3 regions of the Halomonas sp. AOP27-A1-41 genome follow, and region 3 is predicted to be linked to each of the others. Evidence: riboswitches for the same ligand, from Rfam matches in the RefSeq annotation. Region 3 holds a riboswitch; each other region holds the start of a gene.
What was found. A riboswitch is a leader RNA that binds a small molecule or an ion and turns the genes downstream of it on or off. The one in region 3 is predicted to bind thiamine pyrophosphate.

Region 1 (7,547 bases), on a different contig from region 3:
AATCTTCATCGAGCAGAACTTGGGCCCGCACATGGAGCAAAAATGCGCTACCTTCGCGGAATCCTTGGGCAGGGTTTCATCATGGAATTCCCGCGCGGTGTCCGGGTCTAGCCCCAGATTGAACTGATCTTCCCAGCGGAATTCAAACCGCGCCTTGGAAAGCGCATTATCACGCCGCTGAGCTGCCGGGTGGCCCTTGGCAAGATCCGCCGCGTGGGCGGCAATTTTGTAGGTAATAATGCCGGTCTTGACGTCATCTTTATTGGGCAGGCCCAGGTGCTCTTTTGGCGTGACATAGCAGAGCATCGCACAACCAAACCAGCCGATCATCGCCGCCCCAATGCCCGAGGTAATATGGTCGTAGCCTGGTGCGATATCCGTGACCAACGGGCCGAGTGTGTAGAAGGGCGCCTCGTCGCAGTACTCCAACTGCTTGTCCATGTTCTCCTTCACAAGGTGCATGGGCACGTGGCCAGGACCTTCAATCATTACCTGCACGTCGTGCTTCCAGGCAATGTGGGTCAGCTCACCCAGGGTTTTAAGCTCGGCCATCTGCGCTTCGTCATTGGCATCGGCGATAGAGCCTGGGCGCAGACCGTCACCTAATGAAAACGCCACATCGTACTGCTTACAGATCTCGCAGATCTCCTCGAAGTGGGTATACAGAAAACTCTCCTGATGATGATACAAACACCATTTGGCCATAATCGAACCGCCGCGAGAGACGATGCCCGTTACCCGGTTGGCGGTCAGCGGCACATAGCGCAGCAAAACGCCTGCGTGAATGGTGAAGTAATCCACACCCTGTTCGGCCTGCTCGATCAACGTATCGCGAAACACCTCCCAGGTCAGGTTCTCGGCCACGCCGTTGACCTTCTCCAGCGCTTGGTAGATAGGCACTGTACCGATAGGTACTGGAGAGTTACGCAAAATCCATTCGCGGGTTTCGTGGATGTTTTGCCCAGTGGAGAGATCCATGATGGTATCCGCGCCCCAGCGAATCCCCCAGGTCATTTTGTCGACTTCTTCTTCAATCGACGAGGTAACGGCCGAGTTACCCAAGTTGCCGTTAATCTTGACCAGAAAGTTACGCCCGATAATCATCGGCTCGCTTTCGGGGTGATTGATGTTATTGGGGATAATCGCCCGCCCACGAGCCACTTCATCGCGCACAAACTCCGGCGTAATCTCCTCTGGGATGCTGGCGCCAAAGCTTTGGCCGCGATGCTGGTGGCCCAAAATTTGCTCCACCTCGGCATTGCCCAGCGCTTGGCGGCGTTGATTCTCACGCAGGGCGATAAACTCCATTTCCGGCGTGATAATCCCTTGGCGGGCATAGTGCAACTGGGTAACGTTTTTGCCTTCTTTTGCCCGGCGCGGCGTGCGTTTCAAATCAAAGCGCAGTTGGGCCAGCATAGGGTCGTTGGCGCGGCGTTTGCCGTACTCAGACGTATGGCCTTCTAAAAACTCGGTGTCGTCGCGCTCCTCAATCCACGCCCGGCGAAGCGCGGGAAGCCCACGGCGTAGATCAATCTGGGCGTTTGGGTCGGTGTAGAGGCCTGAAGTGTCATACACCAGCAGCGGCGGATTCTGTTCATCCACGCTGGTCGTTTTGGTCGGCGAGAGGCTGATTTCCCGAAACGGTACACGGATGTCGGGGCGCGAGCCTTCAAGATACACCTTGCGTGAACCGGGCAGCGGAGAAATCGCGGCGGCATCCACTTGGGCGGTTTCGGCTAGAAAGCGGGCTGTCTTCTGAGTAACGGTTGTGTTCACGGTTATATCCTTGTTATTGGAATTAATGGGAAAGGTCCAGGCCCATCTGCCAGAAGTCGATTTCCAAGCGCGTGGCATCGCGGAAAATTTTGCTGAGCTCATTAAAGCGGGCAGGGGTGACGTCGGCGAGGCGAGCATCCAGCCATTCAAGCTCGGCCTGCATGGCCGCCTGAAACTCCGCGCTTTCGTACATCGCAATCCAGGCATCAAACGGGTTGTGTGTGCCGCGTAGGGTTGTGGATTTTGCATTCAACCAGTTGGCAATCTCGCCATAGCCCACCAGGCAAGGAGCAAGTGCTACGTGTAAATCCAGCAGGTCGCCACGGTTGCCGGTATCCAACACGTAGCGGGTGTAGGCCATGGTCGCCCGAGCTTCTTGTAGCTCGGCAAGTGCCTCCTCGGAAATACCCCATTCGCGACAAAAGCCCACGTGCAAGCCCAGTTCCACATCCACAATGGTTTTTAAACCTTCATGGGCATGGCGCAAATCGGCAAGCGTAGGGCTTTTGTAGGCGGCCAATGCATAGGCGCGAGCGAAGTGAATCAGAAACAGGTAATCCTGCTTCAGGTAGTGGCGAAATGACGCTTCAGGCAGCGTAGCGTTGCCCAGCTGGCGCACAAAGTCGTGCTCAATGTAGGCGCGCCAATCGTCATGGCAGGCAGTGGTTAAATCAGTAAAGCGGTAGCCCATACATCCTCCGGTGGTGGTGATCCGAAGGGCAGGCGAAAAGATCGAGGAAATGGCACGGAAGGGGGGCGAGCGATTGTGGGAGAGCTAGCCAGTGCCATCGCTTGATCCCTACGCCGGTACCCGCGCTACATCAAAAGCAGCGCATTAGCCGGATCAGGTTCAGCGGGACCAGCGCTTGGCAGCAAAATTGCTACGCCCTGCGCCATCTCAGCCGGATTCACCGGCACCCCGTCAAGCATTCAACTCAGCGAGTCTAGGTGGCGGTTGAGGGAGATGCAAGGGGGCGAACGACGGTGCTACGTGTTAATTTGAATCGATTATGTCTATCAACACTCACCACCACAGCATGATGCGATCAGGAAGTACTGACATTGACCACCGATAACAAAACGGGTTGGGAAGCCTTCTATCGCGCCAATCAAACGCGAGCCGCCTCGCCGCTGTTACGCCGCGCTTTGGGGGATGAGTGCTTAGCCAAAGGCAACGGCCATGCTATTCGATATGACTGCCAGCGATGTGGAACTGGCCTACACCTATTACGGATGATCGGGACGCTCACACCCCAGAGACCCATCTACGATCCAACGCCTAACGACAAGGAGCAACGCTATCGAGCATGATGTACCGCCATCCCCCTACAATGAACCTGATTATTCGACCTGCTGGCGGGTCGCGGATACGCTCGTCCCGGGGATAGATTTTAGCCCTAAGGCGCGCTACATTAGGTTAATTAAGATTCGGGGGCGCTGAAATAATGACCAATATACCACTAGAGCGAGTTACAACAGGCACGTATGCGCACGGCTTGGTGCCTCAGGCCGCATGCCTGTGAATACAATCCCCTATTAAATAGCCGCCTGATGGACGCGCCTTAGTCCAACAGACATTTATCCGCCATGCTCCGCACGGCGAATAAATGCTTAACTGTTAACTTTTCTCGGAGTGTGTGCCATTGGTAGAAGAATCTTGCAGTTTAATTGGGACTTGGGTAGAGCCAGAATATATCATTCCGGCTGCCATGGTATTGCTCTCATCCGGGCTTTTTCCGTTCCTTCTTCATAAATATAAAATGGCTAGAGAACGCGAAGAAAAGCTGTTCGACACTAGAAAATCCGAGTATCAAGAATATTTTAAGGTAATGGAAAAAGCTGCACGTTTGGCTGGTCAGGATTATGCTAAATTTTTGTCTAGCACATTACCTGAAGCTTCGTTGCGTTTGTATAAGAAGGAATTCTCTCCCGAATCGATAGTTAATTATCAGAATACAATGAGTGAATTTACTAAAGGCATTCAGGAAGGCTTTCAGAAAGCAACGCATGAGCTGGTTGGGTTGCGGATCGTGTGTTCTGATGCACTTGCTGATCTACTTGATGAGTTTGAGTCGTTGTATAAGGAAATTCTTGCTCTCCAGCCAATAATGCTTCATGAAATAAAAGAGTCTATGACGCCAGATTCGTTTATTTCTGGTGAGTTTAATTTCGAAACTCCCACACAAGTAAAAATAGTAGAGATGGGCAAGGATCTAGGCTTTCTTCGAGATGTAATAATTAAGCAGATGAGGAGCGAGCTTGGTTATAACAGTTAACAAACGTAGGCACGGCGACGGCTTTTACGTTGCGGCGTTGCCTTCACTTCAAAGCCGCGCATGCTGCGGGCATTAGGATTCTAAAGGAAACGGAGTAGAGGATTTGGAAAAAGTAGATCAATATAAAAAAAGTGTCGTTAAATTTGTTTTCAGAGAATTCGTGATCTTTATGTCCCAGATTGCAGTGTTCTTTATGGTTGCGGTTTTTACATCGAATTTTTTAAATAGTGAAGAAAAACTGGTTGCATTTTCAGAGCAAAAAATCAATGACGGATCTCTCGCAGAATTGGGTCTCACGTTTCTGGCTATTCTCGTGGTGATTGGTTTGTTTTCTGCCCTGGGTAGGATTTTCGATAATAAATATTTAGATTACTATGTGAATGAGGTTCTTTGTGAAATGCCCAAAACCATATACGTTTTTGGCTCAGCCGCTACAGGGGCTATGCTCGCCATATCTTTGTTCGCACATTTGCATACAACAAACGAAGTAAATGCAAAAGGCTTCGTCTTGCTGTCTGCGTTATTTGCATTCATGGTGTTCATATATGGCTGTGGATTCAGCTACGCCTTCAAACGAAAAACTCACATCTTGCCAAAGTCTAACAATTCAATGCAGCCGACCGCTGACGCGTCGGCTGATTGAGGCGTTATATGTCTAAGGAGAAATCGTGATTAAGCCTGACATTGGATTAGTTTTCGAAGAAAGTGTTTCAAATGAAATGTTTGAGGGTTTCGAAAATAGTATAAAGGCAGACGGTTTAAAATTGGTTGTTGAATCTAGAGAGCCATCAGGGGCGATGGCATGCCCAGAGTGGTTCATGTTTCCGGTTATTGCCGCATTCATAGGGAAGAGTTACTTTGATGGCTTTCTAAAAGAGGCCGGTAAAGATCACTATCAGTCGCTCAAAGAGAGCCTTTCCAACTTAACTAATAATGTAATGGCTAATCCAAGAATTGAGCCTACGCTTTTTGGAACCCAGGGAAAAATCAGTACCAATAATCCTTTTTCGCTCGCATTTTCAGTTCACGCTGAAGCTGAGGATGGTTATACGTTTAAGCTGCTAATCCCAAAATCAACCAGCAGTTGCGATTATGGTCTAATTACCAACCGGTTTATGGAATTCCTTTCGGACTACCATTTGGGCCTTCATACTCTAGCCTCTATAGGTTGCGCATGGGAAGGAGATAGGCCGCCGTCTAACATGATCTTTGTTCACTACAATCCGGACAAGGATTCTATTGAATGGTTAAATGAGCAAGACTATCGTTAAACGGCATATAACACCTATGAGCCTTCTGTCTGTCAATAGGCTGCAGCATTTTTTATTGGCCGCGTAAGCGGTCAATCTCAAGTCCCTGAGCCAGTGATCCTACTTCATCTGTCATCGTTGGCTGTTGGTGGCTTACAGCAAACACCTATTGAGGCTCTCTAACGTGGTAGTTCACCACTGCCAAACCGGGTTGCTCCTTGCAGGTGGGTCTGGGGCACTAGACATTCATCGGTTAACCAGCATCTGTCCTATTCAAAAAGCGGGTTACTTTACAGTCCCAGTTAGTTTCAGGTTCAGCGCCGGTGTAAGCCCACTCGCTCAGGGTGCTGATGCACGCCAGCAGGATGGATAATCAAAGCGACGGGCTTCGAGCTGGGTGTAGAAGTCGGGTTTCAGATCTCAAGATCAGTCAGCAGACACCCTGTTCAGCACACTCCATGATGATCCAGTTAGACGTTGATCATCATCCTGCTGCGTGACTAACTCCTTAAAAAGCGTTGTTCATCAAACACCTTTTCGTTCTTTAACATGAAATAGACTGCACGCCCCAACTTGTGGGCCAAGGCCGATAAGGCTTTGGCTTTACTCATGCGTTTCTGAAAGCGTTGCAACAGTTTTTGTGCACCTGGATTGCCGCGCAGATAAAGCACCGCAGCCTCAGAAAAAGCCCATTTTAGATGGGCATTACCAATCTTGTTGCCCTGGGTGCCATAGGTCTTACCGGCCGATTCGGCTTTGCACTTGATCATTCGGGAATAGGAGGCAAACTTCTGAACAGATTCAAAACGTCGAATATCACCCACTTCATACAGAATGGTGAGGGCCAGAATACGGCCAACGCCGGGAATGGTTTTTAATAAGTGGTAGTAGGTCGGCTGATGCTTTTTGGCCTGCTTTTCCAATAGCCATTCCACCTGGCTTAGTTCCCGGTGGTAGCACTCTAAAACGGCCATATCTAGATCGATATTGCGCTGAACGAGCGGGTCATCAAAGGTTCTGCCCAATTGTTCTCTGGCACTGACATTTTTTAAATTGACCTTGTTGGGTGGCAGGTTGTACTGACTCGTTGTGTTGACAACATGAGCTTTGAGATCAGCGCCGTGGCGAACGAGCCCAGTTCGGCGGCGAAGCAGGTCACGGGTAGCTCGCATGCTGCGTGGGTAGACATAAGCGAGGGGAAAATTACCGCCTCGAATAAGCGCCGCAATTTTGTAAGAATCCACGCGGTCATTCTTGGTTTTACCGCCATGAATGGCCTTCATATAAAGGGCATGACCGAGAATGAAAGCAATGCCCTGGTCTTCACAGAAATCAGCGATCCAGTACCAGCAGTGCATGCATTCAACCCCGATGACCAGATCGTCCAGGTAAGGTTCGATCAGATGAAGCAGAGGTTCTGGTTTGGCTGAAATCTCTTTATGCAGAAGGGTTTCGCCCTGCTGATCCAGGATGCAGACATACAGGCTACGGGCATGCAGATCAATTCCACAGTAGTGACGATGAGTGCTATTGTAAAAATTCATTGAGTCTTCTCCTGTTAGGTTTGGTCGCCTTTTCAGCTTAGCCAAACAGCTGAGCTGGAGGAGAAGGCTCAATGAGTATCAAACTGTTTAATCAGGACAAAATACAGTTGGCTGTGTTTCATTCCTCAACAATTTTAACCAACTAAATTTTGCCCATTACGCGGCGTTAAATTTTCAACCGAGTTTAGTGATGAATATTGAGGTCGTAGAAAAAGCAGATCACCTTAAGCTGATAGAAGTCTGGGAAGCGTCGGTCAGGGCAACGCATGATTTTCTGGCTGAAGATGATCTACAGGAGTTAAAGCCGTTAATTCTGGAGCAGTATTTTGACGCAGTTGATTTAAGGTGCGCTAAAAACGGTAACGGTGAAATTCAGGGATTCTGTGGAGTACATGACGGTAATATTGAGATGTTGTTCATCTCACCTGATGCACGCGGAAAAGGCATTGGTGCCATGTTAGCGGCCCATGCTATCAAAGAGCAGGGAGCATCAAGGGTCGATGTAAACGAGCAGAATGAACAGGCGGTAGGTTTTTATCAGCACATTGGCTTTAAAGTGACAGATAGGTCACCAGTCGATGGTCAGGGTAAGCCTTATCCGCTGTTGCATATGGCGCTATAAAAAGTTAACAAGGCCAGGTACGGCGACGTCTTTTTCGTTGCGGCTTCGCTTTCACTACAAAGCTGCGCGTGCTGGTGGC
Region 2 (7,547 bases), on a different contig from region 3:
GAGCCACCCCGGTATCATTTTGAATTACTACCGGGTTTTGGCGTCGCTTGTCATGGTCCAGGCTAAGGCGATTAAGTGGGTTAGCCAGCACGATCAGCGGCTTGGCGTGGTCTTCCAGGGTTGAGTGATGAACTGGCTCAGCAGCCCGCGGCATCGCCTCGTGAGGAGCGGCGCACCACAGCAATAGCGCCAAGCTCCAGAGGCCCACTTGGCCGAGCCGGAGAGACGTCATAGCGGTGGGCATGTATTGCTGAGGCAAAGAGACATCTCCTGGGTGCGCCGTATTATCATCCCTTATTGGGAGGGGAGGTCAAGCGGTTAAACATGCGTTTGCACTGTCTTTGGCGTCTTGTATCGCTAATCGGGATTGTCACTAACCGTTAGTTGACGTTTACGTTAACTTGCTGATATACCCTATTCTTGGCCCTGGGGCAGCTATAGAGACTGCCTCTGTTACAAACACAATCATAATCAGGAGCAAGCGTAATGGCCGTTCGCGAAATTCCCATGATCATTGATGGTCAAGCCGTCCTATCTCAAAGCCAGGAGTGGCGTGATGTGGTTAATCCAGCGACCCAAAAGGTGGTTGCCCGGGTGCCTTTTTGCACGGCAGAAGAAGTAGAGCATGCGATTGCAAGCGCCCATCATGCGTTTAGAGAGTGGCGCAAGGTACCGCTTGGAAAGCGCATGCGTATTATGCTGGCGTTGCAGGCACTGATTCGTGACAACACCGATGAACTAGCCGCCTTAATCACCGAAGAGCATGGCAAAACGTTGCCAGATGCCAAAGGTGAAGTAGGGCGAGGTCTGGAGGTGGTCGAACACGCCTGCTCGATTACCTCGCTCCAGCTAGGAGAGGTGGCCGAGAACGCGGCAAGCGACGTCGATGTTTATACGCTACATCAGCCGCTAGGCGTAGGGGCCGGTATTACGGCCTTTAACTTCCCGATCATGCTGCCCTGTTTCATGTTTCCGCTGGCCATCGCGACAGGCAACACCTTTGTGTTGAAGCCTTCTGAGCAGGATCCCAGCTCGACCATGCGCTTGGTGGAGCTCGCCCATGAAGCCGGTGTGCCAGCTGGGGTGTTGAACGTGGTGCACGGCGGTCCTGAGGTTGCCAACCAGATTGTCGATCACCCAACGATTAAAGCGCTATCGTTTATTGGCTCAACCCACGTCGGCTCATTGCTTTACAAGCGGGCGGCAGATGCGGGTAAGCGTATGCAGGCGATGATGGGGGCGAAGAACCACTGTGTGGTTATGCCCGACGCAAATCGCAGCCAAGCCATCAACAATCTGCTGGGCTCAGCATTTGGCGCCGCAGGCCAGCGCTGTATGGCTAATTCGGTCGTGGTGCTGGTCGGTGAGGCGCGACAATGGATTGATGATATTGTGGATGCTGCAGGCCAGATGAAAGTGGGGCCTGGCACTCAACAGGATGCCGATTTAGGGCCGCTGGTATCGCCTGCCGCCAAGGAGCGGGTGTTAGGTCTTATCGAGACCGGTGAAAAGGAGGGCGCAACGCTATTGCTTGACGGGCGTAACTGCCAGGTACACGGTTATCCGAAGGGCAATTTTGTGGGACCGACGTTATTTACCGATGTGACTGCGGAGATGACCATTTACCGTGAAGAGATATTTGGGCCGGTACTCTGCGTTGTCAACGTGGAAACACTCGACGAAGCGATTGCGTTTATTAATGCTAATCCTAACGGCAACGGCACGTCTATCTTCACGAATTCTGGCTGGGTGGCGCGGCGCTTTGAAACTGATATAGACGTGGGGCAGGTGGGTATCAACGTTCCAATCCCGGTGCCGGTTGCCTATTTCAGCTTCACTGGCTCACGCGCTTCAAAGCTCGGCGATTTAGGGCCAAATGGCAAACAGGCGATCGCTTTCTGGACGCAAACCAAAACGGTAACAGCCCGCTGGTTTGAGCCTGAAAACGTTTCAAGCGGTATCAATAGTACTATTGCATTAAGCTAACGCTTACTTACTAAGCAGTCACTGGCTCTTGCGGGGGGCCAGTGACGTTGTTGTACTCAAGGCTTAAAAATCATTCAGCAGGCTCAAACTTTCTTCCAGTAGCTTTTCAATCGGCTTAAGTTGGCTTTCATGCAATACGAGTAGAGACGGCGCCTCTTTCGTCGGTGACCTCTTGCCCTTCGGCTTTGGCATGGCGATCATATTTGCTAAAGGCATCGCCAAAATGGCAGGGCCTTCAGAGGGTAGCGGAGCGTTTTGCTTCGTGGCCTGGTCGAAGTCTTTTACCGCGCGCTTTACATCATCTGGCGTATTTAAAACGTAGTCAGCATGCTGTAGATCGCTGGGCTCGCAGCAGAACATTGAGCCGCCCTTGCGTATGCTCCTTGACTTCGGTGTATGACATAGTGGTTTCCTGTAAGCGCGTCGCTTATTCTCCTGTGCGACGCTTGTAACACTAATGTTTTATAACACTAATGGCGGTAAGCTACTTTTATTTTGTAATGCTTTGACTCAGTGTACAGCAGCTTTTGTTAGTCTAGACAACGTTGTAGCGAATGAATAGCAGAAGTAAACCGTTTTCCTGTTAGCTATTTAGCGGCTAGGATACGGCGCGAGTAGCTGCTCATTTTGACGGTTAGCTCGCTTTACATCAGGATACGCTCTCAATTCACTGTCGCCAGGGGAGCCACGTTGCGTGGCTGAGAATGCTATGACGCAGACCCTGGAACCTGAACCGGTTAGTACCGGCGGAGGAAGTGCGACATGCCATACCTAACGTCAGCCGTGCTAGGCGCGGCGCTCTGTTGCTTTGCATTTTTAGGCCTTAAAGCCCGTGGGCGTAAAGGCTCATTGGATGACTTTGTAACCGCTCGTAATTCACAAACCAGCACCACGCTAGGGCTCTCTTTTGTTGCATCTGGTATGGGCGCCTGGATTTTGTTTGCGCCGCCAGAAATTGGCGCTTTTATTGGCCCATTGGCCTTGGCAGGCTATGCCCTTGGCTCCTCACTGCCTTTTATCGTCCTTGGCTTTTATGGTCCGTCTATACGCCGGGCTCTCCCTGAGGGGCGGAGCATCGCTGAGTTTGCTGAGGCGTGCTATGGGCGCGGAGTGCGCCACTGGGTAACGCTGGTTTCCGTGGTGTATATGGCCTGTTTTTTAGCCGCTGAATTAACCGCTATTGGAGCGATCACCTCGCTGCTTTCTGATGTTCCGTCGAGCTGGGTGATTATTGGAGTAACGCTCACTACGTTGCTTTACACGGTAAGCGGAGGGCTACGCGCAAGCCTGGCCACTGACCGTTGGCAGGCATGGCTGCTGCTTGCACTGTTAGTGGTGGTTTCCAGCGTCACCCTTTGGCACTTGCCTGCCATGCCGAGCAGTGCGGCATGGCCCTCTATCGCCACTTCTGATGCGCTTAGTGTGGCACTAACGCTTGTCATCGCGGTTACCGCAGCGAACTTGTTTCACCAGGGCTACTGGCAGCGGGTATGGGCGGCACGTGATGACCACAGTTTGGCCCGCGGGGCTTGGGTAGGAGGGGGCGCCACGGTCATGATCGTTATGGTGATTGGCGGTTTGGGTATGCTTGCTGCCATGAACGGTGTTCCGCTGGGCGAACCGCCCATGCCTTTTTTTGCACTGCTCAATAACGCGCCACCCTGGCTAGCTATAACGGCACTAGTGCTTGCCGTTACATTGGTGGCGTCCAGCGTAGATACGCTACAAAGCGGTATTGCCTCACTGATCGTGTCGCGCAGTGAACAGCCAAGCGTTTCTATCGCGCTCACACGCTGGATGACCGTTTTGCTTATGGTGCCTGTCGTGGTTGTCGCACTTCAGGGTGTGTCTGTTTTACGTCTTTTTTTAATCGCTGATTTAGTCTGCGCTGCAACCGTGGTGCCCGTGCTGCTGGGCTTGTGGCGGCGCATGACGCCTCTTGCGGCTATCGGTGGCGGCATGGCGGGTCTATTGGGTGCGACCTTGCCTGGGTGGATGAGTCACGCCAGCATAAGCGAAGGGATAATGGCGGCAAGCTTTCCGAACAGTGTACCCACACTAGCGCCGTTTCTAGGTGCGTTGTTAGCTTCCACGGTGGTAAGCGTGTTGTTAGCGTATTTAAGACCCCCCTGGAACCAAGGACAGTTATGATTCGCAGTATTTTGACTACTCCTGATGGAGAAACCCATGAAGGGAACGAAGAGCTTTTTGTCACATGGCAGAATACCCCCGGCAGTCATATATGGATCGATATGCAGGGGGAATCAGCAGAATCTGCTGAGCGGCTACTGGGTAAATTTGAGTGTCACCCCATGGCTATTCAGGATGCCCATAAAGAGCGCTTACCACCCAAAATAGAAGAGTTTGATAACCACGCACTGATTATTTACCGCGGTATTTCATCTTTTGACGCCCAGCTAAACTTTGTTCCTCAGCAGGTCTGCTTTTTTATTGGTGAGTGCTTTCTAGTGACGCTACATCCAGGCGTTGCCATGAGCATTGAGCGGCTCTTTAAGGAGCACGGTAAGACGTTATTAGCGAAATCACCGGAGCAGGTGGCGCTCAAGGTGATGTATATCTCTGCTGGGTATTACATTGATAGCCTGCTTGAATTTGAAGCGGAATTAAGCGATTTAGAAGATGAGCTACATGAAAATGGCAACGATGTATTAATGCGCAAAATTACCATGTACCGCTCCCGGCTGGTTAAGATGCGGCGCGTGTTTAATTATCATAAAGGGATTACCCAAGAGTTAACTGTCTACGACTATGAGCACGTCCCGCGTGAGGAAAGTGAAACGCTGCATGCCATTAACGATGTTGCCGAACGTTTTGAGCGGCTTTACACGCTTACTCAGATGTATTACGACATTTGCGGTGATTTAGTAGACGGTTACATATCAATCTCGTCGCATCAACTGAACATTACAATGCGCGTTCTAACGGTCATTACGGCGATTTTTGTTCCGTTAACGTTTGTTGCGGGTATCTACGGGATGAACTTTGACTACATGCCGGAGCTGCACTATCGCTATGGCTACTTCTTCATTTTAGGCATGATGGCAGGAATCGGTGGCGTGCTGATTTGGGTGTTCAGGCGAAAGGGCTGGTTCTAATTCAGCAGGCTTTTAAGGGGTAGCAAGAGTTTGCTATGGTCGGCTAGTCTTATTCCTTTGTATCAAGGAGCCTGACAATGCCTGAATCTACCGCCGTTTCTTCTACGATGGCTGCCATGCTCTTGGTCGGGCATGGTGGCGTCGAACAACTGCATTATCGTGAAGACGTCAAAACGCCGTTGCCCGGCCCAGGTGATGTTCTGGTCCAAGTGACGGCGACCGCGAAAAACAATACTGACCGTAAAGCGCGTGAAGGCCTGTATCCCACCAAGGAGAAAGGCGACGTGACGTCCTTTGCCATGGGTGGCACGCCCACCTTAACGTTTCCGCGTATTCAGGGGGCAGATGTAGCCGGGCGTATCGTAGCGGTAGGCGAAGGCGTGGATGCTAAGCGGGTTGGCCAGCGTGGCCTGCTTGATTTCAATATTTATGCGGATGAGCGCCGGGATATCAATCTCACTCCCGACTACTACGGCCATGGGGCCGATGGCGGCTACGCTGAGTATATTGCGGTACCCGCAGACCAGTTCCACTCCATTGATAATCCCGAACTCAGCGATGCTGAGCTAGCCGCGATGGGCATGTGCTCCTATCAAACGGCGTACCATATGATGACCTCGGCACACATCAAGGCTGGCGAGCGCGTGTTGGTAAGCGGTGCCAGTGGCGGCGTAGGCACCGCGCTCATTCAGCTATGCCGTATTATCGGTGCCGTTCCTTATGCGGTCAGCCAGCCTGATAAAGCCGCTGCGCTGCAAGCGTTAGGCGCCGAAGCCGTCATTGACCGTGGCGACCTGCCGACCTTTGTTAACCGCGTCTTAGAAGCCACTGGCGGAAAGCCAATTGATGCGGTGATGGACTTGGTCGGCGGCGAGATGACCGATCTGTTTATCGACACCATGATTGTTGATATGCAGCACCGCCAATCCTATCCGCGCCTTTCCATAGCAGGGGCCAGCGGCGGTAATCTCAGTGAGATCATGTGGACGCGTATTTACCTTTACCAGGTGCAGATATTTGGCGTTTCTCACGGTACTCGTGAAGAAGCCGAGCAGCTAATCGCCTGGATTCGTAGTGGTGAACTCAAGCCTGTTCTCCATGCGGCGTTCAAGCTTTCTGAACTGCATGACGCCGAGCGCTATTTTGTTAATCGGGGCAGCAATTATCTCGGCAAAATTGTCATTGTTCCGGATGCGCAGTGGGATACCCACGGCGCACCTTTTGCACTAACAAACGCTCAGGAGCAACGCCTTTGAAAAAGATCCATACGCTTCAATTAATGGATACTCATGCGGGTGGCGATGTCAGCCGAATCGTAACGGGCGGGATTGATGCTCTGCCGGGCGCCACGGTGCGGGAGCAAATGGAGTACCTGCGCGATGATGCCGATGGCTTGCGTCGCTTGCTGCTGGAAGAGCCCTACGGTATTCCGGAGATGTCGGTGGACTTACTGGTGCCAGCGACGCACCCTGAGGCCGCCGCAGGTTATATCATTATGGAAGTGATGGGCTACCCGATCTATTCAGGCTCTAATACCTTGTGTACGGCAACCGCGGTGCTTGAGTGTGGGATTGTACCTAAGCAGGAAGGCATTCAGCATTTTTCGTTGGAGGCCCCGGCAGGCCTGGTACATATCGAGGCGCGTGTGCATAACGGCGTGGTCGAGTCGGTTACCTGTGAAGGCTTACCCAGCTACATTGATACCTACCGCGATACCATCCAGGTGCCTGGTATCGGCACCGTGACGTACTCTGTCGCCTATAGCGGCGGCTTTTACGCGCTAGTGGATGCTGCCGAGCTTGGTTTTAAGCTTATTCGTGAGGAAGAGCGGGCGCTTTCGGCCTGTGCGCATAAAATTGTTGAGGCCTTGCAAGCCCAGCGTGGCTTTTCCCACTACACGCTGGGTGATGTAGGTCCGCTGCCTTTCCTGCATTTTATGGGCCCCGAAGAGCAAGTGGGTGAAGGGTATGTACGCTCTCGTTCAACAACCTACGTTCATCCAGGTGTGATTTGTCGCAGTACTACCGGCACCGGCACCTCCGCCAGGCTCGCGTTAATGAACTACGAAGGTCGACTCAACATAGGGGGTAAACTGGAAACGGTCTCGCTACGTGAAACCGGGTTTATTGGCACGTTTACAGGGACTCATCAGGAAGGCGCCTATCAGGTGGTTGAAAATACGATTACCGGGCGCAGCTATGTGCTGGCTCAGTCGGATATCGTGATCAACTGTGATGACCCTCTGGTTTCTTGCGGTGAGCTGCACCATATTTTGAGCGACCGCCACTCTGTTAACCACTAATCTGTTAATCAATACCCTGTTAATCACTGCTCTGTTACGTCGGGTGGCTAATCTCGGTTAACGCGATAGCGATATAGCCTTGCGCTTCCAGGCGCTCCCAGACCGGGGCTTTTTCGGCCTCGGTCATTTGGCCCCAATAGGCA
Region 3 (7,547 bases):
TAAAACTCAAGTGCCTGGCCGACGCTTCAAAGGCGCGCAGGGCTTTTAGTGGTAAGTAGGGACGCACGACACAGACCCCCAAATTTTTCTAATGGCTTATGCAAAATATCGCTGTTTGTCACCTTGTACGGTTCGCCGTAACGTAAGCAATGAATCAGCGGGGCCAACGCCCGATGTTAATCAACAACACGTAACGGGTTTTCTGATGAACAAGATGTTAACAGCAAAGAATGCGCTTATTGTGGCAGGTTCGTTTCTTATCAGCGCTTTTGGCTATGCGAATGATGATCCACGCAGTCTGCTGGTGGCGTCGGTGGTCAACGACACTATCGTAGTCTTGATGGACGCGCACAGTATCCCGGGCATGGCCGTAGCGGTAAGCGTTAAGGGCACGCCCTATTACTTTAATTATGGGGTCGCCGATCAAGAGGCTGGCGTGCCGGTAACTACCGATACGCTGTTTGAGCTGGGCTCCGTCAGCAAGACGTTTACGGCGACGCTGGCGGCTTACGCTCAGGCCAGCGGTGCTCTGTCACTTTCTGACCCCGCCAGCCAGTACCTGCCAGCCCTTGAAGGGAGCGCCTTTGATAACATCAGCCTGTTGGAACTGGGCACCTACACGGCGGGCGGGCTGCCGTTGCAGTTTCCAGATAGCGTCAACAACGAAGACGACATGGTCGCCTACTACCGCCAGTGGGCACCGACGTATGCGCCCGGCACCCATCGACTCTATTCAAATCCGAGCATTGGATTACTCGGTTACCTGACCGCCCAGCGGCTTGGAAAACCTTACGCCCAGTTGATGGAAGCGCACGTGTTTTCAGCACTCGGCCTTGAGCACAGCTACCTGCAGGTACCTGAAGACGCCCAAGCGAACTACGCCTTCGGGTACTCAAAAGAGGATGAGCCGATTCGGGTAAACCCCGGCGTACTGGATGCAGAGGCCTACGGGGTAAAGTCGAATAGCGCCGATATGCTGGCGTTCATTAACGCCAACATGGACAGCTCAGCGGTGGATGAACCGCTGCGCGAAGCACTGCAAGCAACCCGGATGGGCTACGTCAACATGGGCGATATGACCCAAGGCCTCGGTTGGGAGCGCTATGCCTACCCTGTGTCGCTTGACCAGCTACAAGCAGGCAATTCAATGGAGATGGTGCTGGAGGCTAACAAGGCCGAGCAGCTTCAGACACCGCTACCGGCAGATGACGATGTGTGGTTTAACAAGACGGGCTCAACCAATGGCTTTGGCGCTTATGTCGCCTTTGTACCCAGCCAGCAAATAGGCATCGTGATGCTCGCCAACCGCAATTATCCCAACCAGGCACGTATTGAGGCCGCCCACCATATTCTGACGACACTTGCGGCGACGCCCTGAAAAAAACCGCCTTTATGCCACGAGCCTTCCTAAAGGCTCGTCATTAAAGCGCTCTTTTATGCATTGCATTTTGGGTGGTGGATAAGGAGACTTGCACTACCGCGATCCCCCCACTGCAAAGAGCCAACACCATGCGCCTTAACGCCGACTTTAGCCACTTTGCCTGCGTAACGCCGGACCAATATCAATGGGTCGATTCGCCCAGTGCAGGCGTCACACGCATGATGCTTGATCGCATCGGCGAGGAAGTCGCCAGAGCGACCAGCCTGGTACGCTACGCGCCCAACAGCCAGTTCACCGCACATACCCACGACGGCGGGGAAGAGATTCTTGTACTAGAGGGCGTGTTCGGTGATGAGCACGGCCGCTACCCCGCGGGCACCTATCTGCGCAATCCTATCGGTACGGGCCACACCCCGCACATAGGCGATGAGGGCGCGCTCATCCTGGTGAAGCTTCACCAGTTTGCAGCCAATGACATTCTTCAACTGGCCGTACCTGCCCACCGTTTACCTTGGCAGCCGGACCGCCGCCCAGGCATTACCTATAAAATGCTGCATACCTTTCACCAGGAGCGCGCCAGCCTGGAGCGGTGGGAGGCGGGCGTGACGATTGCCTACCCGACGCTGGGTGGTGGCCTGGAGGCGTTTGTTCTGGAAGGCACCTTGTGCGACGGCGATACCGAATACCCGACGGGCAGCTGGTGTCGCTACCCTCCCGGCGCCGCTCCCCAACTTAGCGCGGGCAGCGCAGGGGTCAAGCTCTACTTAAAACGCGGGCACCTGCGGCTTGATTAACGAGTCAGGCCAAGAAATGGCAGCAGCGTAAGCAGTGCCACCATAACGACCGCCACCATTACCAGGGTGACCTGAAAGGGATGCGCCGCCAAGCGGCGCCATAAGGTAGGTGCATCGCCTTGGCTCACGGCATCGGCGTGCGCTTGCCGAGCCTTGGTGAAGCGCTCGGCTTGATACACCGCCAGTGCTGCTTCGGCCGCCTCACGCTGGGTTTCATCACGCAGCCAGATCGCGTCCACCCCTAAGCGGAAAAAACCGGCCTGCGTTTCATAGGTATCAAAACCATGTTCTGCCAGTAGTGAGCGGACTTCCATGGCTTCTTCATCGGTAACGTAGCGCAGCCGAAACAGCAAGTGTGCCATATCAGTCGCCCATCGCCGCCATTAGGTCGGCCTGGATAACTTCGATCCAATAGCCGTCCGGGTCTTTCACAAAAATGACGCCCTGCATTTTGCCTTGATCCGCCCGCTTTATGAACGTCACATCGTGCTCATCAAACCACGCCTGGGCCGCTTCCAAGTCCGGCACGCTAAAGCAGATATGTCCAAAGCCCTGCGGTTCGGCATTGCCATCGTGGTAGGCAAAATCGTCCTGGTCTTCTGTGCCCCAGTTATGGGTAAGTTCTAACAACCCCTTTTGGCTGAAGGTCCAGGCCGTACGCGCCTGGGTATCTTCCGGCACCTGGTCGTTGGCTTCCAGGTTCGCCAGAAAGTAGAGCGAAAACTGCATCTCTTCGAAATCCAGCCGACGCAGTACCTGCATGCCAAATACCTGGGAGTAAAAGGCCAATGAGCGCTCGGGGTCTTTCGCCCGCAGCATCGTATGGTTTAAGCGAAACCCTTGGGTTTGCGCAGGGGCCGGACGAACGCCTTTATGCTGTTCACCTTGCAAAGTCATCTTGGGCTCCTTGTGGGAATTATGCTGTTAAATGAATTGATTGAGGGGCTATCTTTGACAAAAACCATACCGTGTACAGGCCTATCGCTAACCGTTTCACACCGCATGATGCCGTTGTGATGACATACCATGAGGGCAGAGCAGCCATTATTCCAGCCCCGCTTACCCTACCGGCCTCCCCTTACACATCGCCTGCGCTTTACAGCACCGCCCAAGGCAAGGATAGTAGCCTGACGACAGGGGCGCTTGAGACGCTCAAGCTGAGATGCACCCTTAGAACCTGAACCGGATAATACCGGCGTAGGAAGTCGCGGTGTCATCACACCCGATCTACGCTGTGAGGTGGCCATGACATCACTCCCGCTGAGCGACGCGCTTTCCGCTGTACAACGCACCACGCCGTTAGTGCACTGTATTACCAATTTTGTAGCGATGAACAGCACAGCTAACTGCCTGCTGGCTGTCGGCGCTTCCCCTGCCATGCTGCATTCAACTGAGGAAGTCGCTGAGTTTACTCGCTTGGCCGGGGCACTTTCGATCAATATCGGTACACCTTCACCACACTGGGCAGAAGGTATGCAACTTGCCGCCAGAACGGCCAACGAGCGCAATACCCCCTGGGTATTGGACCCGGTTGCGGTGGGCGCCACTTACTACCGTCAAACGCTTTCACAAACGCTATTGGCTTTTAAGCCCAGCGTGATCCGTGGCAATACCTCAGAAATCATGACGCTTTCCGGCTTGACCCACGCGGGCCGAGGAGTGGATGCCACGGCCTCTACGGATGAAGCGCGTGAGGCCGCCATTAACCTCGCCAAGCAGCAGCGCTGTATTGTCGCGATGACCGGCGTGCAGGACTTTATTACCGATGGCACTCAGCACTGGCGCTTGAACGGCGGGCACGCGCTTATGCCGCGTGTCACTACGCTTGGCTGCGCGTTAAGTGCCACCGTTGCCGCCTTTGTAGCGGCCAGCCCCGGAGCTCCCTTGAACGCCACGTTAGCCGCACTTACAAGCTTTGCTATCGCGGGTAGCCGCGCTGGACAACAGGCGGCAGGCCCGGGTAGTTTTCAGGTAGCCCTGTTGGACGCCTTGTATCAGCTAACACCTACAGACGTCCGTCAGTTTACCGGGCTGGAGGAAGGCTAATGCGTTTTGATCTTTCGCTTTATCTGGTCACTGACGCTCAACTCTGTCAAGCCGCAGGGCTAGAGCGCACCGTTATTGAGGCCGTCAAAGGGGGCGTCAGTTTTGTTCAACTGCGCGATAAACACGCAAGCGATACCGACATGATTGAACAGGCCAAGCGCTTGAAAGCCGCCCTGGCGGGTAGCGGGGTACCACTGGTGATTAATGACCGCTTGAACGTTGCCTTGCAAAGCGGCGCCGATGGGCTGCATGTCGGCCAAAGCGATACAGCGGTTCAAGAGGCACGGGCGGCCATGGGGCCAGAGGCAATTATCGGGCTTTCGATTAATACGCTTGAGCAGCTTCATGCAGCCCCCGTGGCCCTGCTCGACTACGTGGGCCTGGGCCCGGTGTTTACCACCCAAAGCAAGCAGGACCATGCTAAACCGTTGGGGTTTGAAGGCCTGGCTCAGTTAGCCGCGGCCTGCACCTTGCCAAGCGTGGCCATTGGCGGGCTCAAGGCTGAACACGTCCAGCAGGTCGTTACAGCCGGTGCCAATGGCCTGGCGGTTATCTCCGCCATTTGTGGCCAGCCTGATCCTTACCAGGCCGCACGGGCGTTGGCTCGGCCATGAACCAGCTCGACCATATTGCCGCTTTTGTCAAAGTTGCCGAGCTTGGCAGCTACACGCGGGCCGCTGAAGCATTGGATCTTTCCCGCACGCGGGTATCACGTATTGTCATGGCCCTTGAAGAGACGCTCGGGGTGCGGCTTATTCAGCGCACCACGCGGCGCCTGCATTTAACCGCCGAGGGCGAGCGCTACCTTGCGCATGCCCAAGCGATTTTACAGGCGCTTGATGAGGCTGCCGCCGACGTAGGCAGCGGTGTTTCTGAAATACGCGGCCGTTTACGTATCAACGGCCCCATGAGTTTTGGCATGCGCCACCTCTCCCCGCTGGTGGCACGCTTTATGGTGGCGTATCCTGGCCTGGATGTACGCCTGGACTTAGGTGACCGCCGCGTGGATCTTCTCGAAGAGGGCTACGATGTGGCCATTCGTATTGGCAACCTGCCCGACTCAAGCCTGATCGCCAGGCGTCTGACGCGCTGTCAAATGCTGTTTTGCGCATCCCCGGCGTACCTTGAAACCCATGGCGTGCCGGCAAATGCTGAGGCGCTTGCGCACCACCGCTGCCTGCGTTACCGCAGCGATTTAGCCAATAGCAACTGGCGTTTTGAAAATATGACGCTGACACCCCAAGGCCCGCTTGAAAGCAACAATGGCGATGTTTTAACCCATGCCGCCGAGGCAGGTATCGGTATCGCTCATCAACCCAGCTTTTTGGTAACGGAGAGCATTATCGCTGGGCGCCTGGTTCAGGTACTGCCGCACATCCCCCCCAAGATGCTGGATATTCATGCCATTTACCCTGCGCGACGCTTTTTACCTGCCAAGGTAGAGCGGTTTATTGAGCTGTTAACGGACGCTTGGGGTAGCCCGCCTTACTGGGAGCAGGAGATGGGATTGTCGCCTATTTCGCAACAGTGATGTTTGGTACGCGTGGATTATCTCTGCCGTCAATGAACGTAAAGTGTCCCCATTGAACTTTCATCACTGCCCAATGGAGATACCCCATGAATGCATCTTCTTCCACCATGAGCACAAACCTTCAACCCCACGCCATCGCACTGCTGCGACTATCACTTGGCGTGATGGCACTCGCCCATGGCCTGACCAAGGTGTTTGTGTTTACCCTGCCGGGCACGGTCGCCTACTTTGAGTCAATGGGCCTGCCAAGCGTTATAGCCTACTTAACGATTCTGGGCGAAGTTGGCGGCGGCCTGGCCTTGATTCTGGGTATTTATACGCGCTGGATTAGCCTTGCAATGATCCCTCTGCTACTGGGTGCTACGTCCGTGCATCTTGGCAACGGCTGGGCGTTTACCAACGCTGGCGGTGGTTGGGAGTTCCCGGCATTCTGGACCGTTGCCCTGCTCGTGCAGGCAGGTTTAGGCGGCGGCAGCTTTACACTGAACCGCCGCATTAGCTAATCGCGTTAGGCGCACCAAAACGAGTTTATCTATCACCTTTTCTCCGCCATGCCTTTGCTCGCGCCCTGGTCACTGCCAGGGACTTCTGCCAGGAGACGTTGTTATGCTACCCAGTCTTTTTATATCCCACGGCTCTCCCATGCTGATCCTCACCCCTACGCCTGCCCACCACTTTTTACGTTCGCTGGGCAAGCAACTGACGCCCAAGGCGATCATTGTGGTTTCAGCGCACTGGGAAAGTCAGACGCTGAAAGTCAGTAACAGCCCTTGGCCAGAAACCCTTCATGACTTCGGCGGCTTTCCCCGCGAACTGTTCGAGCAGCAGTACCCGGCACCTGGCGAGCCTGCACTGGCCAACCGCTTGGCCAAATTACTGGGGGCCTCAGAAGTGGAACGAGGGTTTGACCACGGCACCTGGGCACCTCTTTCGCTGATGTTTCCCAAGGCGGATATTCCTGTCGTTACGCTATCGCTGCCTGTGCGTTGGTCTAACGACAAGCTGGTTGAGCTGGGTAAGCGCCTGGCGCCACTGCGTGAAGAAGGTATTCTGATGATCGGGTCGGGCAGCCTGACCCATAACCTTTACGAAACCATGCCGCTTGATAACCCGATGCCCAACTGGGTCGGCGCTTTTGCAGAGTGGGTCGATACTCAGCTTGTGAACAATGACCGTGAGGCGTTGCTTGCCTGGCAAACGGCCCCCGAAGCGAGCAGGAACCATCCAACGCCCGAGCATTTTCAGCCGTTACTGGTAGCCATGGGCGCAGGCGGTGATGTCACACCGCTCCACCGCAGCGTTGAGCATGGCGTGCTGGCAATGAACGCGTACGCCTTTGCCTAGCCTAAGCGATTGCGCGCGTACACGTGCACTGGTGAAAAGCCGTAGTGGATCGTGACATCAACCATAAAAAAACCCCACCAGCTCATAAAAGCTGGTGGGGTTTTTTGACATTTAAAACAAGGCTTAAAGGCTTGCGTTGACCACCATGCACTCCATACCTTGCAGTTGTAGTTCACGGCAGGCTTCACGGGCGCGATGCTCATCCAAAGCCACCAGGCGAGCACGGTATACCGGCGTTTGGCCTTCAAGCGTATCCACCTCCACGCGCCCGGCCAAGTTTTGCGTTAAGCGTTGGGCCGCTTGTTGGGCCAGCTGTTGAGCCTGCCCTTGCTGGCTAAATGCACCCACCTGGATACCCCAGGCGCCGGTCGGGGGAGCTTCCACCAAGCGCTCACTTTGAATAAAGTCCTGCAAAGGGTCAGCGTTAGACGCGCGGGACGCCTCGGCCGGG

Region 1: it holds a riboswitch for thiamine pyrophosphate, as region 3 does, so the genes downstream of both, tenA (thiaminase II) here and thiM (hydroxyethylthiazole kinase) in region 3, are expected to answer to the same signal.
Region 2: it holds a riboswitch for thiamine pyrophosphate, as region 3 does, so the genes downstream of both, ACT3TC_RS07235 (sodium:solute symporter) here and thiM (hydroxyethylthiazole kinase) in region 3, are expected to answer to the same signal.

What each region holds. Positions count from the first base shown of each region.
Region 1 covers NZ_JBQSXT010000004.1:2,045-9,591, reverse strand. The annotation lists gene thiC (phosphomethylpyrimidine synthase ThiC) at 1-1,776, opposite strand, end outside; gene tenA (thiaminase II) at 1,799-2,467, opposite strand; TPP riboswitch at 2,556-2,708, opposite strand; gene ACT3TC_RS04245 (hypothetical protein) at 3,420-4,052, shown strand; gene ACT3TC_RS04240 (hypothetical protein) at 4,156-4,695, shown strand; gene ACT3TC_RS04235 (hypothetical protein) at 4,721-5,323, shown strand; gene ACT3TC_RS04230 (IS110 family transposase) at 5,803-6,846, opposite strand; gene ACT3TC_RS04225 (acetyltransferase) at 7,037-7,468, shown strand.
Region 2 covers NZ_JBQSXT010000008.1:23,284-30,830, forward strand. The annotation lists gene ACT3TC_RS07225 (hypothetical protein) at 1-259, opposite strand, end outside; gene ACT3TC_RS07230 (CoA-acylating methylmalonate-semialdehyde dehydrogenase) at 487-1,986, shown strand; TPP riboswitch at 2,655-2,759, shown strand; gene ACT3TC_RS07235 (sodium:solute symporter) at 2,749-4,137, shown strand; gene corA (magnesium/cobalt transporter CorA) at 4,134-5,102, shown strand; gene ACT3TC_RS07245 (zinc-binding dehydrogenase) at 5,180-6,358, shown strand; gene ACT3TC_RS07250 (proline racemase family protein) at 6,382-7,404, shown strand; gene ACT3TC_RS07255 (DUF1289 domain-containing protein) at 7,439-7,547, opposite strand, start outside.
Region 3 covers NZ_JBQSXT010000005.1:62,528-70,074, reverse strand. The annotation lists gene ACT3TC_RS05355 (LysR family transcriptional regulator) at 1-67, opposite strand, end outside; gene ampC (class C beta-lactamase) at 215-1,378, shown strand; gene ACT3TC_RS05345 (cupin domain-containing protein) at 1,510-2,175, shown strand; gene ACT3TC_RS05340 (DUF6164 family protein) at 2,172-2,537, opposite strand; gene gloA (lactoylglutathione lyase) at 2,539-3,072, opposite strand; TPP riboswitch at 3,301-3,396, shown strand; gene thiM (hydroxyethylthiazole kinase) at 3,421-4,221, shown strand; gene thiE (thiamine phosphate synthase) at 4,221-4,835, shown strand; gene ACT3TC_RS05320 (LysR family transcriptional regulator) at 4,832-5,752, shown strand; gene ACT3TC_RS05315 (DoxX family protein) at 5,839-6,255, shown strand; gene ACT3TC_RS05310 (DODA-type extradiol aromatic ring-opening family dioxygenase) at 6,359-7,096, shown strand; gene ACT3TC_RS05305 (D-alanyl-D-alanine carboxypeptidase family protein) at 7,220-7,547, opposite strand, start outside.